One region of the Variovorax sp. 05T418 genome, then DNA from elsewhere that is predicted to be linked to it. Evidence: predicted binding sites of a transcription regulator. Region 1 holds the regulator's gene; each other region holds the start of a gene.
What was found. The regulator LexA, encoded in region 1, represses DNA repair genes until DNA is damaged. The targets are predictions, from matches to a motif close to ACTGTATNNNNATACAGT.
Positions count from the first base shown of each region.

Region 2: a site for LexA is predicted at 2,435-2,452, ahead of imuA (translesion DNA synthesis-associated protein ImuA). Genes of this name have one in related genera too.
Region 3: a site for LexA is predicted at 2,545-2,562, ahead of imuA (translesion DNA synthesis-associated protein ImuA). Genes of this name have one in related genera too.

Region 1 is NZ_JBFTLJ010000026.1:44,404-48,679, forward strand. Features, by position in the region: gene AC1DMS_RS30505 (MFS transporter) at 1-393, opposite strand, end outside; gene AC1DMS_RS30510 (D-2-hydroxyacid dehydrogenase family protein) at 398-1,405, opposite strand; gene AC1DMS_RS30515 (hypothetical protein) at 1,497-1,865, opposite strand; gene lexA (transcriptional repressor LexA) at 1,994-2,677, opposite strand; gene AC1DMS_RS30525 (asparaginase) at 2,751-3,740, shown strand; gene adk (adenylate kinase) at 3,768-4,276, opposite strand, start outside.
Region 2 is NZ_JBFTLJ010000010.1:274,772-279,047, forward strand. Features, by position in the region: gene AC1DMS_RS21280 (error-prone DNA polymerase) at 1-280, opposite strand, end outside; gene AC1DMS_RS21285 (Y-family DNA polymerase) at 291-1,637, opposite strand; gene imuA (translesion DNA synthesis-associated protein ImuA) at 1,579-2,421, opposite strand; gene AC1DMS_RS21295 (SOS response-associated peptidase family protein) at 2,589-3,512, shown strand; gene AC1DMS_RS21300 (dUTP diphosphatase) at 3,966-4,276, shown strand, end outside.
Region 3 is NZ_JBFTLJ010000002.1:387,610-391,885, reverse strand. Features, by position in the region: gene AC1DMS_RS05135 (aldo/keto reductase) at 1-702, opposite strand, end outside; gene AC1DMS_RS05130 (WD40/YVTN/BNR-like repeat-containing protein) at 962-2,458, shown strand; gene imuA (translesion DNA synthesis-associated protein ImuA) at 2,576-3,382, shown strand; gene AC1DMS_RS05120 (Y-family DNA polymerase) at 3,351-4,276, shown strand, end outside.

The DNA of each region.
Region 1 (4,276 bases):
GCGATGCTCCGGCGGCACCAGCATGCCGGCGCAGGCCGCAGCCTGGGGCGTGAAGATGGCGGGCGCCACCACCGTGAGCATGCGCACCGGCAGCAGGGCACCGAAGCTCGGCATCAGCGCCGCAATGGCATGCCCGGCCGCGTACCAGAGCAGGGTGAGGGCGAGCAGCTGGCGGCGGTCCCAGCCTGCGACAGCTGCCGCCAGCAGCGGCGCGCCCAGGCACATCACGACCGCGGCCACCGTGATCAGCTGGCCCGCAGTCGCCACAGAGACAGACAGCGACGCGCTGATTTCATTGAGCGTGCCGGGCACCACCATCACGCCCGTGCCGATCACGAAATTGCCGGCCAGCAAGGCCCACAGTGCGCCCCGGGGCGCGGCCCGGCGGCTCATGGATTCACCGGCGAACCTGCAGCGCGCCGGGGTTCACGATGTTGGTGGGGTTGCCCTTGATGAAGCTCACGACATTGTCGAAAGCCTGGCCGAAATAGCTTTCGTAGCTGTCCTGCTCGACATAGCCGATGTGCGGCGTGCAGATGCAGTTCTCCAGCCGCAGCAGCGCATGGCCCTGCAGCGGCGGCTCGCTCTCGAACACGTCGACCGCCGCCAGTCCGGGCCGGCCGCGGTTGAGCGCAGCAAGCAGCGCATCGGCCTCGACCAGTTCGGCGCGCGAGGTGTTGACGAAGAGCGCGGTCGGCTTCATGCGCGAAAGATCCTCGAGCTTGACCAGACCGGTGGTTTCCTCGTTGAGCCGCAGATGCACCGACAGCACGTCGGCCGCGGCGAAGAACTCGTGGCGGTTCTGCGCCACCTGGAAGCCGTCGGAGCGTGCCTTGGCACAGCTTGCCTCGCGCCCCCAGATCACCACCTGCATGCCGAAGGCCTGTCCGTAGCGCGCCACCAGCTGGCCGATGCGGCCGTAGCCCCAGATGCAGAGCGTCTTGCCCTTGAGCACCGAGCCCAGCCCGAAATTGGGCGGCATGGAGGCCGACTTGAGCCCCGATTGCTGCCAGGCCCCGTGCTTGAGGTTGCTGATGTACTGCGGCAGGCGGCGCATGGCCGCCATGATCAGTGCCCAGGTCAGCTCGGCAGGCGCCTGCGGCGAGCCGGTGCCCTCGGCCACCGCCACGCCGCGCTCCGTGCAGGCCGTGACATCGATATGGCCGCCCACGCGCCCGGTCTGCGAAATGAGCTTGAGCTTGGGGAGCTTTTCGATCAGCTGGCGAGAGATGTGGGTGCGCTCGCGGATCAGCACGATCACGTCGGCATCCTTCAGCCGCACCGAGAGCTGCCCGATGCCCTTGACCGTGTTGGTGTAGACCTTGGCTGCATACGCGTCCAGCTTGGCGGCGCAGCGCAGCTTGCGCACGGCGTCCTGGTAATCGTCGAGGATCACAATGTTCATGGCGTGCCATTGTGCCTCGCAGCATTGGCATGGCGCGCGTGTGAACGTTTGGATACCCACCCCGGGTAGCGGTCACCGGGGGTGCACGGGTTCAGTGCAGCTGGGTGGAGCGGGGCGAGGGGCTGATGGCTTCCATCGCCTCGAGTGCCGCCAGCCGGTCGAGCTCGGCGCAGACATCGGCCATGCGGCCCGAGATCACCATGCGGTTGGTGCTGCGTTTGTCGCCTTGGCGGCCGTCGACCACCCGGATGACGCGCAGCGGCCGCACGGGCGCCGGCGCTGCGCTGGGCGCTGCCGCCTGCGCGCGGGCCGTGCAGGCCGGCCGGACCGCGACGTAGCGCAACCCGGCGGATGTGCCGGCGGCGTCGCGACGGGCCGGGCGGCGCGCTGGCAGCAGCCGGCTTGCAAGCGATTGCAGCGGCATCCACAAATCAGCGATGGCGAGGAGGGCGATTCCCATGTGAACTCCAAAAAAGTCTGAGGTTGAACACAGGCAGGATTTCTTTGAATGGACGCAACAGGGTGATGGCGACAAAGCGCCATACGCCCGCCACCTGTTGCGGCCGGATGGGGTGCAGGCCGCGCGGCCTACATCAGCATGGTGTTGCGGATGAGGCCCACCGCCAGGCCTTCGATCTCGAAGGGCTCGCCGGGCTGGACCACGATGGTCGGGTAGTCGGGGTTTTCAGCGTGCAGCTCGATGACCTGCTTGTTGCGCTTGAGGCGCTTGACCGTGACCTCGTCGCCCAGGCGTGCCACCACGATCTGGCCGTTGCGCGCCTCCTTGGTGGCCTGGACCGCGAGCAGGTCGCCGTCCATGATGCCGGCATCGCGCATGGACATGCCGCGCACCTTGAGCAGGTAGTCGGGCTGGCGCTGGAACAGCGTGTTCTCGACGTAGTAGGTCTGGTCGACGTGCTCTTGCGCGAGGATTGGCGAGCCCGCCGCCACACGGCCGATGAGGGGCAGCGCGAGCTGCGACATGCCGGGCAGCGAGAGGGAGAACTGGCCGCCTTCGCGGTGGCGCGACTCGTTGAGCGAACGCAGCGCGTCGCCCTTGAGCCGGATGCCGCGCGAAGTGCCGCTCACGAGTTCGATCACGCCCTTGCGGGCCAGGGCCTGCAGGTGCTCCTCGGCGGCATTGGCCGACTTGAAACCCAGCTCATTGGCGATTTCGGCCCGCGTAGGCGGCGCGCCGGTACGGGCGATGGCGCTCTGGATCAAGTCCAGGATCTGCTGCTGGCGGGCGGTAAGCTTCACGGCGAACTGCATATGTGGTTCCTTGCGGCACTGGCTGAATATCCAGTACCTGTATTTTTAACCAGTTTTTAAAAGTTGGCAACCCATGGTTAATTCCCTTTCCTCCGGCCTGCGGCGCATCGTGGTCCTGGGCACCGGCGGCACCATCGCAGGCCGGGCCGCGAGCGGTGCCGACAACATCGGCTACACCGCCGGAGAAGTGGGTGTGGCGGACCTGCTCGGCGGCATCGATGCGCCCGCAGGGCTGGCGCTCGTGGCGGAGCAGGTGGCGCAGCTCGACAGCAAGGACATGGCTTTCGACGTCTGGCTGCAGCTCGCCAGGCGCTGCGCCTCCTGGCTGGCCGAGGCCGACGTGGCGGGCGTGGTGATCACGCACGGCACCGACACCATCGAGGAAACGGCTTTCTTCCTCCAGGCGGTGCTTGCGGCCGGCAAGCCCGTGGTGCTGACCTGCGCCATGCGCCCGGCCAGTTCGCTTTCGCCCGACGGTCCGCAGAACCTGCGCGATGCCATCGCCGTGGCGGCCACGCCGGCGGCGCACGGCGTGACGGTGGTCTGCGCGGGTGCCATCCACGGCGCGCTCGATGTGCAGAAGGTGCACACCTACCGCCCCGACGCGTTTTCATCGGGCGATGCCGGGCCGGTCGGCTATGTGGAAGAGGGGGCAGTGCGGCGCCTGCGCGACTGGCCGCAGCCGATGGGCGCGGTCCCGAAAATTCCTGAGCCAAAGGCAGGCGCGGCGGTGCGCTGGCCCCGGGTCGAGATCGTCACCAGCCATGCGGGTGCAAGCGGCGCGCTCGTCGACCTGCTGCTGCAGGAGCGGGCATCGGGCGTTGCCGAGCCGGTTCGCGGGCTGGTCGTGGCCGCGACCGGCAATGGCACGGTGCACCATGCGCTGGAGGCTGCGGCGCTGCGGGCTCAGGATGCCGGCGTGGCGGTGCTGCGTGCCACCCGCTGCGCAAACGGACGCATCCTGCCGAAGTCCGGCGATCCGCTGCGGGACGCCGGTGCGCTCACGCCCGTCAAGGCGCGCATCGCGCTGATGCTGGAACTGATGGAAACGGTGGCCGCCTGAACGGCGGCCGCGCGCAGCCGACGAGATTCAGCTGCTGAGGGCCGCGAGTGCGCGCTGCTTGATCTCTTCGACGCTGCCCACGCCCTGGATGGCGCGGTACTTCGGCGCCGAGGCCGGATCGGCCTTGGCCCAGGCCGAGTAGTAGTCGACCAGCGGACGCGTCTGCTGGCTGTAGACCTCGAGCCGCTTGCGCACGGTTTCTTCCTCGTCGTCCTTGCGCTGGATCAGGTCTTCGCCCGTGATGTCGTCCTTGCCTTCGACCTTGGGCGGATTGAACTTGACGTGGTAGGTACGGCCCGACGCAGGATGCGAGCGGCGGCCGCTCATGCGTTCGATGATGTCGCTGAACGGCACGTCGATTTCGAGCACGTAGTCGAGCTTGACGCCGGCCGCCTTCATGGCGTCGGCCTGCGGAATGGTGCGCGGGAAGCCGTCGAACAGGAAACCGCCGGCGCAATCGGGCTGCGCGATGCGTTCCTTCACAAGGTTGATGATCAGGTCGTCGCTCACGAGCCCGCCGGACTCCATGACGGCCT
Region 2 (4,276 bases), on a different contig from region 1:
GATCGCAGGCCAGCACGGTGAGCGTGAACGGCGCGGCCTCCGGGTCGAACTCTGCGTCGGGCTCGACGAGGAACTGGCTACCGATCAGCAGCTTCAGGCCATGGTCCTTCGCCGCCACATGCGCGCGCACGACACCGGCCAGGCTGCATTCGTCGGTGAGGGCCAGTGCCGTGTAGCCCAGCTGCTTCGCGCGCTCGACAAGCTCCTCCGGCTGGCTCGCGCCGCGCAGGAAGCTGAAATTGCTCACGCACCGCAGCTCGGCGTAATCGGGCAGGTCCACGGGAGGCCTCTCAGGCGAAGGTGCCGTGCAGGAACCACGCCGTCTCGTCCTGGGCCAGGCGCATCTGGAAGATCCACAGCACGCCGGCGTGCTCGCTCACGGCCACCCAGTAGTCGCGGCTCGCCTGGCGCGTGGTCTCCTGTCCGCCCTCACCTTCTTCACCTTCCTGCGTCGTGCGGTCCCACCATCCGCCCTCGACGCGATGGGGACCCGCGAGCAACTGCAGCACGCCCTGGTAGATCGGACGGTTGGCCTGGGTCGCGAGGCGCAAGGGCTTGGGCAGGATGAAGGTCGGCTGCGGCACGTCGACCGTGCGGCACCGCGCCCGTGGCGCCGGTTCGGGCGCCGGACGCCAGCGGCACATCCACTCCAGCCGGTGGTCTTCGAGGATGACCGGACGCAGCACGCGGTCGGGCCCGAACCGCGCTGCGATGCGCTCGAGCACCAGCGCCAGGCTCTCGCCCGACTGCCGGGCCTCGGGCAGCATCGAGAGGCTCTTCTCCTCCAGCGACTGCACTTCGGTCGCCAGCAGCTCCAGGTCGCCCACGGGCGCCAGCAGCTCAACTTTGCCCAGGTGCTCGGCCAGCAGCCGCATCAGGTGTTCGGTGTCGCGCGTGGCCTGCGCGGTACGCACGGTGAGCTCGCCGCCGTCACCGGCGGTCCTGGCGCGCATCGCGTCATGGCACCAGCGCAAGGTGAACGCGGTCACGCCGGATCGCCGGGCCATGAGCCAGCCGGCCATCTGCAGCATCAGGCGGCGGGCACCGAACATCATGGCGGGCGCGTGCTCGACCCGCGCCATCAGCTCGAGCCTGGCGCGGAAGGTCTCCGGCAGCTGCGCCCAGGGATAGGTCTCCGGGCGCAGCCCGTAGGCCTGGTCGAGGGTGGCGAGCAGCTGGGCATCGAAGCGGCGGCTCAGGCCGCCGCGCGGCAGGGCCCGCACCTGGCCCAAGGTCCGGCAGCCGAGACGGGCGAGCGTCGCCTGGTGGGCGGCGACCTGCGTCAGGGTTTCGATCGGCAGCGCGTCGAGGAGCTGAACAAGCGGCTTGGCGAAGCCGTTCGACAGGCCGGCCCGGGCCACCGCGAGCGCGGCCAGGCTGGTCGGCGCCCAGCTCAGCTGCCGCACGCCGAGGTCGGGGCATTCCTCGCGCACGCGCTCGACCAGCCGGCGCTTGCCGCCGAACAGGCGCACGCTCTGTTCGAGTTCCATGACAACCGCTGGGCACGGCAGAAGCGCTTCGAGGACCGCGACGCGGGGCGTGAATTGCAGGCACCACGTCGCGAGGGCATCGAGCGCCTCAGTGCGCGGCTGCGGGTCGGCCGGCAGGCTGTCGGGAAGAAGGGCTGCCCACAGCATGGGAAAGCTCCCGGGATTGGCGCGCCGCGATCAGGCGGCTCGGGTGGCGAAGGCGCGGCGTGAGGATGGCCTCCAGGCCACCGGGCACCGAGGAGAGCGTCAGTTCCCCCTCGTGCGGCGGCCCCTTGCGCTTGAGCAGGTGGATGCGCAGCTCCCAGTCGACGCCGAAGCGCGCCTGCAGACGCAGCGGGGCGGCCGACGACTCGTGCTCGGCCGCGGCCGGCCGACACAGGATGACGGGTCCGTCGCAGCCCTGGGCGCAGACCTGCAGCCGACGGATCTGCTCCTGGCGGGCCTGCGGCAGCCAGCTCACGAGCATGCCGGCGGCATTGGCCTTGATGAGCTGCTCGGTCGCCCACAGGCGCTCGACGGGCTTGTCGGCGGCGATCCAGACCAGGTGGCGCTCGTCGAGGCCGAGGTGGCGCAGCCCCGGCAGGTGCGGAGCCTTCGGCGGGCCGATGACGACGATCTGCCGGCCCTGCCCGACCAGCGTGCGCATGGCGGGCGCGAGCAGCCGCCATTCGAGCACCGAGGGCTGGACCTGCAGCACTTCGGTCAGGGACTGGCAGGGCCAGCCGCCGCCCGGCAGTTCGGCATCCAGGCGCTCGAACCCTGTGCTCACGGCCGAAGTGACCGGGGTGCCGAGCGCATCGCCGCGCCAGACGGCCGCTTCGACCGCGTGCGGCAGCACGACGGCCGGGCGCCGCGGCCGCTCCGACGGCGGTGAACTTTCGCGGGCCGACGACGCTTCATCGCCATCGGCCCATGACAGGGGGATGGCCACAAGGACTCCAGATACTGTATGGATAAACAGTATCCATCCGGCACAGCGAGTGAGCAAGAAGGTTTACAAATTTGTCCCGGCCATGCCGCTTTGTGAAATCCACTGCCCCCCACTCCCAAGGAAAATCCCCGCCCGGCGAAGCCGGGACCACCGCCACAATGGGACGCATGTGCTACTCAGCCCAGATCCGCGCCGACTACAAGCGGTTCTTCCGCCAGTTCGGCGGTGTCCTGTCGCTGCGCGCGTTCGCCAAGCTGTACTACGAGCGCCAGGGCAATCCCAGGATCAAGATTCCGAAGGCCGTCGACGCCGCGTTCATGAGCCCGGAGTCCGACGAGGAGCGGGAGATCAAGGGCCTGATCGACGCCTTCAATGCCGAACAGGCCATGGCGCTCGAGCAGGATCTCTTCAAGCAGCGCAAGCGTCTCGCCGACGCCGAACGCAAGCTCCAGGTCAAAGAAACCAAGAAGGCGGCGGAGGATGTGCGGATCGCCACGGCGAAGATCGAGTGGGGTCTGGGCAAGCTGGCGGACCTGAACCGTGTCGAACTCGAACCGCGCGATGCGCGGATCTTTCCGGGCGTGTATGTCCCCGTGATGATCTGGGAGGACGGGCAGCGGGTGGTCAAGCCCATGCGCTACCAGTGCCGGCCCGCCGGCAAGCCCGCGAAGTTCGATGCGCTCTATCCCGGCACCTACAACGCCCGGCGCGACAACCTGGAAGGGTTCTGGAAGGACGTCTTCGGCCGGTCGCACGGCATCATGGTCGTCAATGCCTTCTATGAGCACGTCAAGCGGGATGGCGAGGATGTGGTGCTCGAGTTCAGACCGCGGCCGCAGCAGGACATGCTGGTCGCATGCCTCTGGTCCGCGTGGTCGGCGCCCGGCGAGCCCGACCTGCTCTCGTTCGCCGCCATTTCCGATGAACCTCCGGCAGAGATTGCGGCGGTGGGCCACGACCGCTGCATCATCCCCATCAAACCGGAGAACATCGATGCGTGGCTGCGGCCCGATCGCGCGAACCTGGAGGCCTCGTACGCCGTCCTCGATGACCGCGAGCGGCCGTATTACGAGCACAGGCTGGCAGCATAAGGGCATGCGCAGCCACCGTATGGTTGCTTCAGACTGGTCAGAGCCGTTCGCCGGTCGCCACCTGAAGGTCAGGGGTGGCAGTCACCTGTCATTCGATGCGCGTCGCCCTCAACGACTGCTCTATCTTCGAGATCGGAATTTGCCCGCGGGAGCCTGCGAGCAGGCTGCCAATGACCCGTCATGGCCCGCGCGCCTTGGAACTCCTCCCGACCCGAAGCGGAAATCGACGGCCTTGGGCAGGCTGGCAAAGCGCAGGCGCTCAGCTTTGAAGCTGAACCGGGAACGTAGGTACGCGATGCCCGCACTGGCTTCCGTCGAACAATCACCAAGGCACCGTTGCTCTACACCCCGGACGACAGAGCGGTCGATGCCCCGCGAATCCGGCGTTGCGGCGGGGGCTTGCATGACCCGGGTTCACTTAAGATATCAATGCAAAACACTTGAGGAAACAATATGAGTACTGCAGGCGAGGTCACGCTGAGGAGCCGGCTGCAGTCCATGCTCGAGCTTCAGGACGGCATCAACTGCAGGATTCGCCCCGATTGGCGCGATGCGAGCAACGCCTGGTTCCGGGCGATTTGGACGGAGTGCGCTGAGCTCGTGGACCACATCGGTTGGAAGTGGTGGAAGCATCAATCGCCAGACATTCCCCAGGTCCACTTGGAGCTGGTCGACATCTTCCACTTCGGGTTGAGCGAGCTTCTGCAGCAGCACGGGACGGCGGACGACGCTGCAACGCAGCTCCTCGGTGCCTACGTCGTCTA
Region 3 (4,276 bases), on a different contig from region 1:
GCGCTCGGCCGCGAGCGGCAGCAGGCGCTCCTCGGCCTCGCGCGCGTCGAGCGAATAGTTGATCTGCAGGAAGTCGAGCTTCTCGGCGCGCAGCACGGCCTCGACTTCGCGGTAGGCCGAGGCCGCGTAGTGCGTGATGCCGAGGTAGCGCACGCGGCCTTGCTCTTTCCAGCCGCGCAGCGTGGCGAGGTGGGTCTTCCAGTCCATCAGGTTGTGCACCTGCATCAGGTCCATGCGCTGGGTGCGCAGCCGCGCGAACGACTGCTCCATCTGCGCGATGCCGGCCTCGCGGCCCGAGGTCCAGACCTTGGTGGCGAGAAAGGGCTTGGTCCCGCGCGGCTTCGCTGCGGCGGCCAGCAGTTCGCCGGTGGTTTCCTCGGAGCGGCCGTACATCGGCGAGCTGTCGATCACCGTGCCGCCGGCCGCGAACAGCGCGTCCAGCACGCCGGGCAGGCGCTGGTATTCGTCGCTGCCGGGGCGCTGGTCGAAGCCGATCCAGGTGCCGCAGCCGACCACCGGCAGGGCTTCTTGCGTGGAGGGAATGGGGCGGGTGTTCATCGTGATGGCTGGCAGGTGTTGTGCCACCGCGGTCATCGCGGAGGTCATCGGCAGCACTGCGACAAGCTGCAGGAAGCGTGCGCGGTTCAAGCGCGCGTCGAAAAACGGAACTGGCGAGAAAGCGGGCGGGCCGAAGTTCTTCATGGAAGGGCGGTGTCGCCATGCGTCGGGCGAGCAGCCGCGATAACGATAGCACCGAGGCTTCGACCGCGTGCGCCGATGCAACACCGCGCTTTCCATTGCTTGCCCGCGGATGTTTCGCAATGTTACGCTGCTTCGCGCAGGCGGAGGGCCTGCCTCTTCCAACAAGAACACCATCGGCCGGTGCGCAAGCTGCACCGCCGGCCATCGCCAATCTATGAATCCGACCTCCCGTTCCATCTCCCGCCTGCTGCACGGGCTCGTGCTGCTGCTGGCTGCACTGCTGCTGGCTGCATGCAGTGCTGCGCCGATCGCACCCGAGCAGACCCTCACGGGGCAGGAGGGGGCGGTGGTCATGAAACTGATTACCAACAGCCCTGGCGAGACCGACCCGGCGGAGACGCTGTCGGCCGTGCGCCTCGAGCGCGTGCTCGAGTCCGGCGAAAAGCAGACCGGGCGGGACATCGTGGTGCTGACGCGCACGCGCAAGGCCACCTACACCACCGCTGTGTTCAGCGGCATGGTCGCGCCCGGGCGCTACATCATCAAGAGCATCACCGGTGCGAGTGGCAACATGAGCTACTTCTATCCCATCGATGCGAAGTTCGGCAGCTTCGACGTGGTGCGCGGCGAAGTCACGCTGCTTGGAACGCTGTTGATCCAGCCGCGCCTGGGCACGCGCTTTGTCGTTGCCTATGTGCCACCGGAGGCTGAGCTGCAGAAGACCTTCGAGACCTTGTATCCCGCATTGGCGGCGCAGACCCGCGGCCGTCCGCAGCATGGCTTCGTTCCCACGCTCGATCTCGACCGCCGCGCTGCGCTGGCGCCGCAGGTCAAGCGCCTGGCGTCCATCTGGCATGGCCTGACGCAGACGGCCGACGGCGAATTCATGGCCGGCAGCAAGCTCGGGAAGGTGCTGTGGCGCAAGAGCGGAGAGAGCCGGTGGAAGGAACTCGACGTGGGTTCCTGGCGCGAGGTGCTCTCGGTCCGCCCCTACCGCGGCGGGCTGCTGGCAGCGGGCGAGGAAGGCCTTCTGCGCCACTCTTCCGACGAGGGGTTGACTTGGAAGAGCCTGGTACCGCCCGATGACGGGCTTATCCAACTGGCGCAGCCGATGCGCGACGGGGGCGTGGTTGCGATCTCGCGCCGCGACAGCCTCTGGACCGTCTACGCCTCGAAGGATCTTGATGCCGGCGTGTGGCAAAAGCTCGGGGAGTTTTCCGATTCCCGCTCGATCAACGTGCCATGGCAGCGCAGCATGAGCTTCGGCCAGCCGGAGCGCGCGGGCGTGATGATGCCCAACGGCGACCTCCATGCCACCGATGGCCGCACGCTGTTTCGCTCCAGCAATGGTCGCTCCACCCTCGACGTGAATGCCTTGCCCGACGGCACCCTGGTGTCCCAGACGGTGGTGATGACAAAAACCACCTTGCTTTCGCCCGATTGGGGGCAAACCTGGGCCGATCTCGACACCAGCCGTTTCGTCGTGACGATCGCCTTCAAGGACCGGCAGACGGCATATGCGGTGGGCCCTGTCGCCCCCAGCCTGATGCCCGGAAAGCTGGGATTGATGACCACGCGGGACGGCGGCAGGAGCTGGTCACAGACCGGCAGCTCGCCGGGAATGACGAATCCCTACGCCGTGCGCCAGATGATGGTGGACCGGGCCGATGGCTCTCTGATCGCCTTTCTGCCCGAAAACCTGATCGTGCGGTCCACGGACGAAGGAAAGAGCTGGAAGATCGTCAAGGACAACTGAGCCAGGCGCCGGGCGAAGGCGCGCCGCACGGGGCATAGGCCACCGTTCGAAGGGCGGGATTTCCATTGCCTTGCGAGGATCGGAATACTGTATAAAAATACAGTTAACGATTCAATCATGGGCCTCCCTTTCCTCGACTCCTTTTCCGCTGCCGCGGGCCGTGGCGTCTGGCATGCCGACGAGCTCGGCCTGGCCGATGCGCAGGTGGTTGCCACCGGCCATGCCGCGCTCGACGCGCAGCTGCCGGGCGGCGGCTGGCCGGTCGGCGCCATGACGGAACTGCTGCAGGCTGCGCCCGAGGCGCATGTCTGGCGCCTGCTGCTGCCCGCGCTGGCGCAGGCGGTGCAGGCGCACGGCGGGCCGGTGGTGCTGGTCGGCGCGCCCTACGAGCCCTGCGCGGCGGCGCTTGCGGCGCAGGGGCTGCCGGTGGAGGCGCTGATGTGGGTGCGCAGCGATGCGCCGGCCGCGCGGCTGTGGGCCTGCGAGCAGGCGCTGCGCTGCGCCGACGTGTCCGCCGTGCTGGCCTGGCTGCCGCAGGCCCGGGTGGGCGAGCTGCGCCGGCTGCAGCTGGCGGCCGCCCAGCACGACGTGCTGCTCTTCGTGTGCCGGCCCGCATCGGCCGCGCAGGGCGCATCGCCGGCGCGGCTGCGCCTCCAGGTGGAAAGCTGCGAGGCCGATGCATCGCAGATCGAACTGCGCATCCTCAAGCGGCGCGGACCGCCGCTGGCCGCGCCCGTGATGCTGCCCGCGCGCAACGAGCGCATGGCCGCGTTGCTGGCCGCCGCCCGGCTGCGCCGCAAGCTGCGGCTGCAGCAGCAGGGCACGGCGCCGGCCGCCGAGGCCGCCGGGTCGGCCACCGTGGTGCGCATCGATGCGTGGAAAGGAAACGGGAATGCACTGGATCGCATTGCGGTGGTCGCTTGATGCCGACGCGCCCGATGCCCCGGTGCTTCCCACGCCCGAGGCGCTGGGCTGGTGGGCGCTGCGCTACACGCCGCACGTCGCCTGGCAGGACGAGGCGCTGATGCTCGAAGTCTCGGCCTGCGAGCGCCTGTGGGGCGGGCGCTCGTCGCTGATGCGCCAGCTGGCCCACGAGAACCCCGCGCCCGGTGCCGTGATGCGCGGCGCGCAGGGCGCCACCAGCCTCATCGCGCTGGCGCGGCTGCGCCTGTTCGAACGCAACGAGAACCGGCCCAAGGACATTCCCGCCGGCCTGCCGCTGGACACGCTGACGGCCGCGCACCCCCACCTCGACCTGCTCGCGCGGCTGGGCTGCCGCACCTGGGGCGAGGTGGCGGCCCTGCCGCGCGGCGGCCTCACGCGGCGCTTCGGCGCGGAACTGCGCAAGGCGCTCGACACCGCCTGGGGCCTCTCCCCCGAAAGCCACGACTGGCTCACGCTGCCCGATGTGTTCGAGCAGAAGCTGGAGCTGCCCGCGCTGGCCGAGACCGCGCCCGAATTGATGTGGTCGGCCAACCGCCTGCTCGCGGCGCTGCAGATCTGGCTGCGTGCGCGCCAGCGCGGCGCGCGTGCGCTCGAACTGCAGTGGACGCTCGACCTCAAGCGCTTCAACGGCGTGAACCTGCCGCCGCACCAGCAGGTCACCGTGCGCACGGCCGAGCCCACGCAGGACATGGCGCACCTGCGCCGCCTGCTGTCCGAAAAGCTCGCCCTCACCACGCTCGCGGCGCCCGCGAGCTGGCTCCGGCTGCGCACGCTCGAAACCGATCCGTGGGCCGGCGCCAGCACCAGCTTCCTGCCCGAGGACAACCGCAAGGGCGACAGGCTGCACGAGATGGTCGAGCGGCTCAGCGCGCG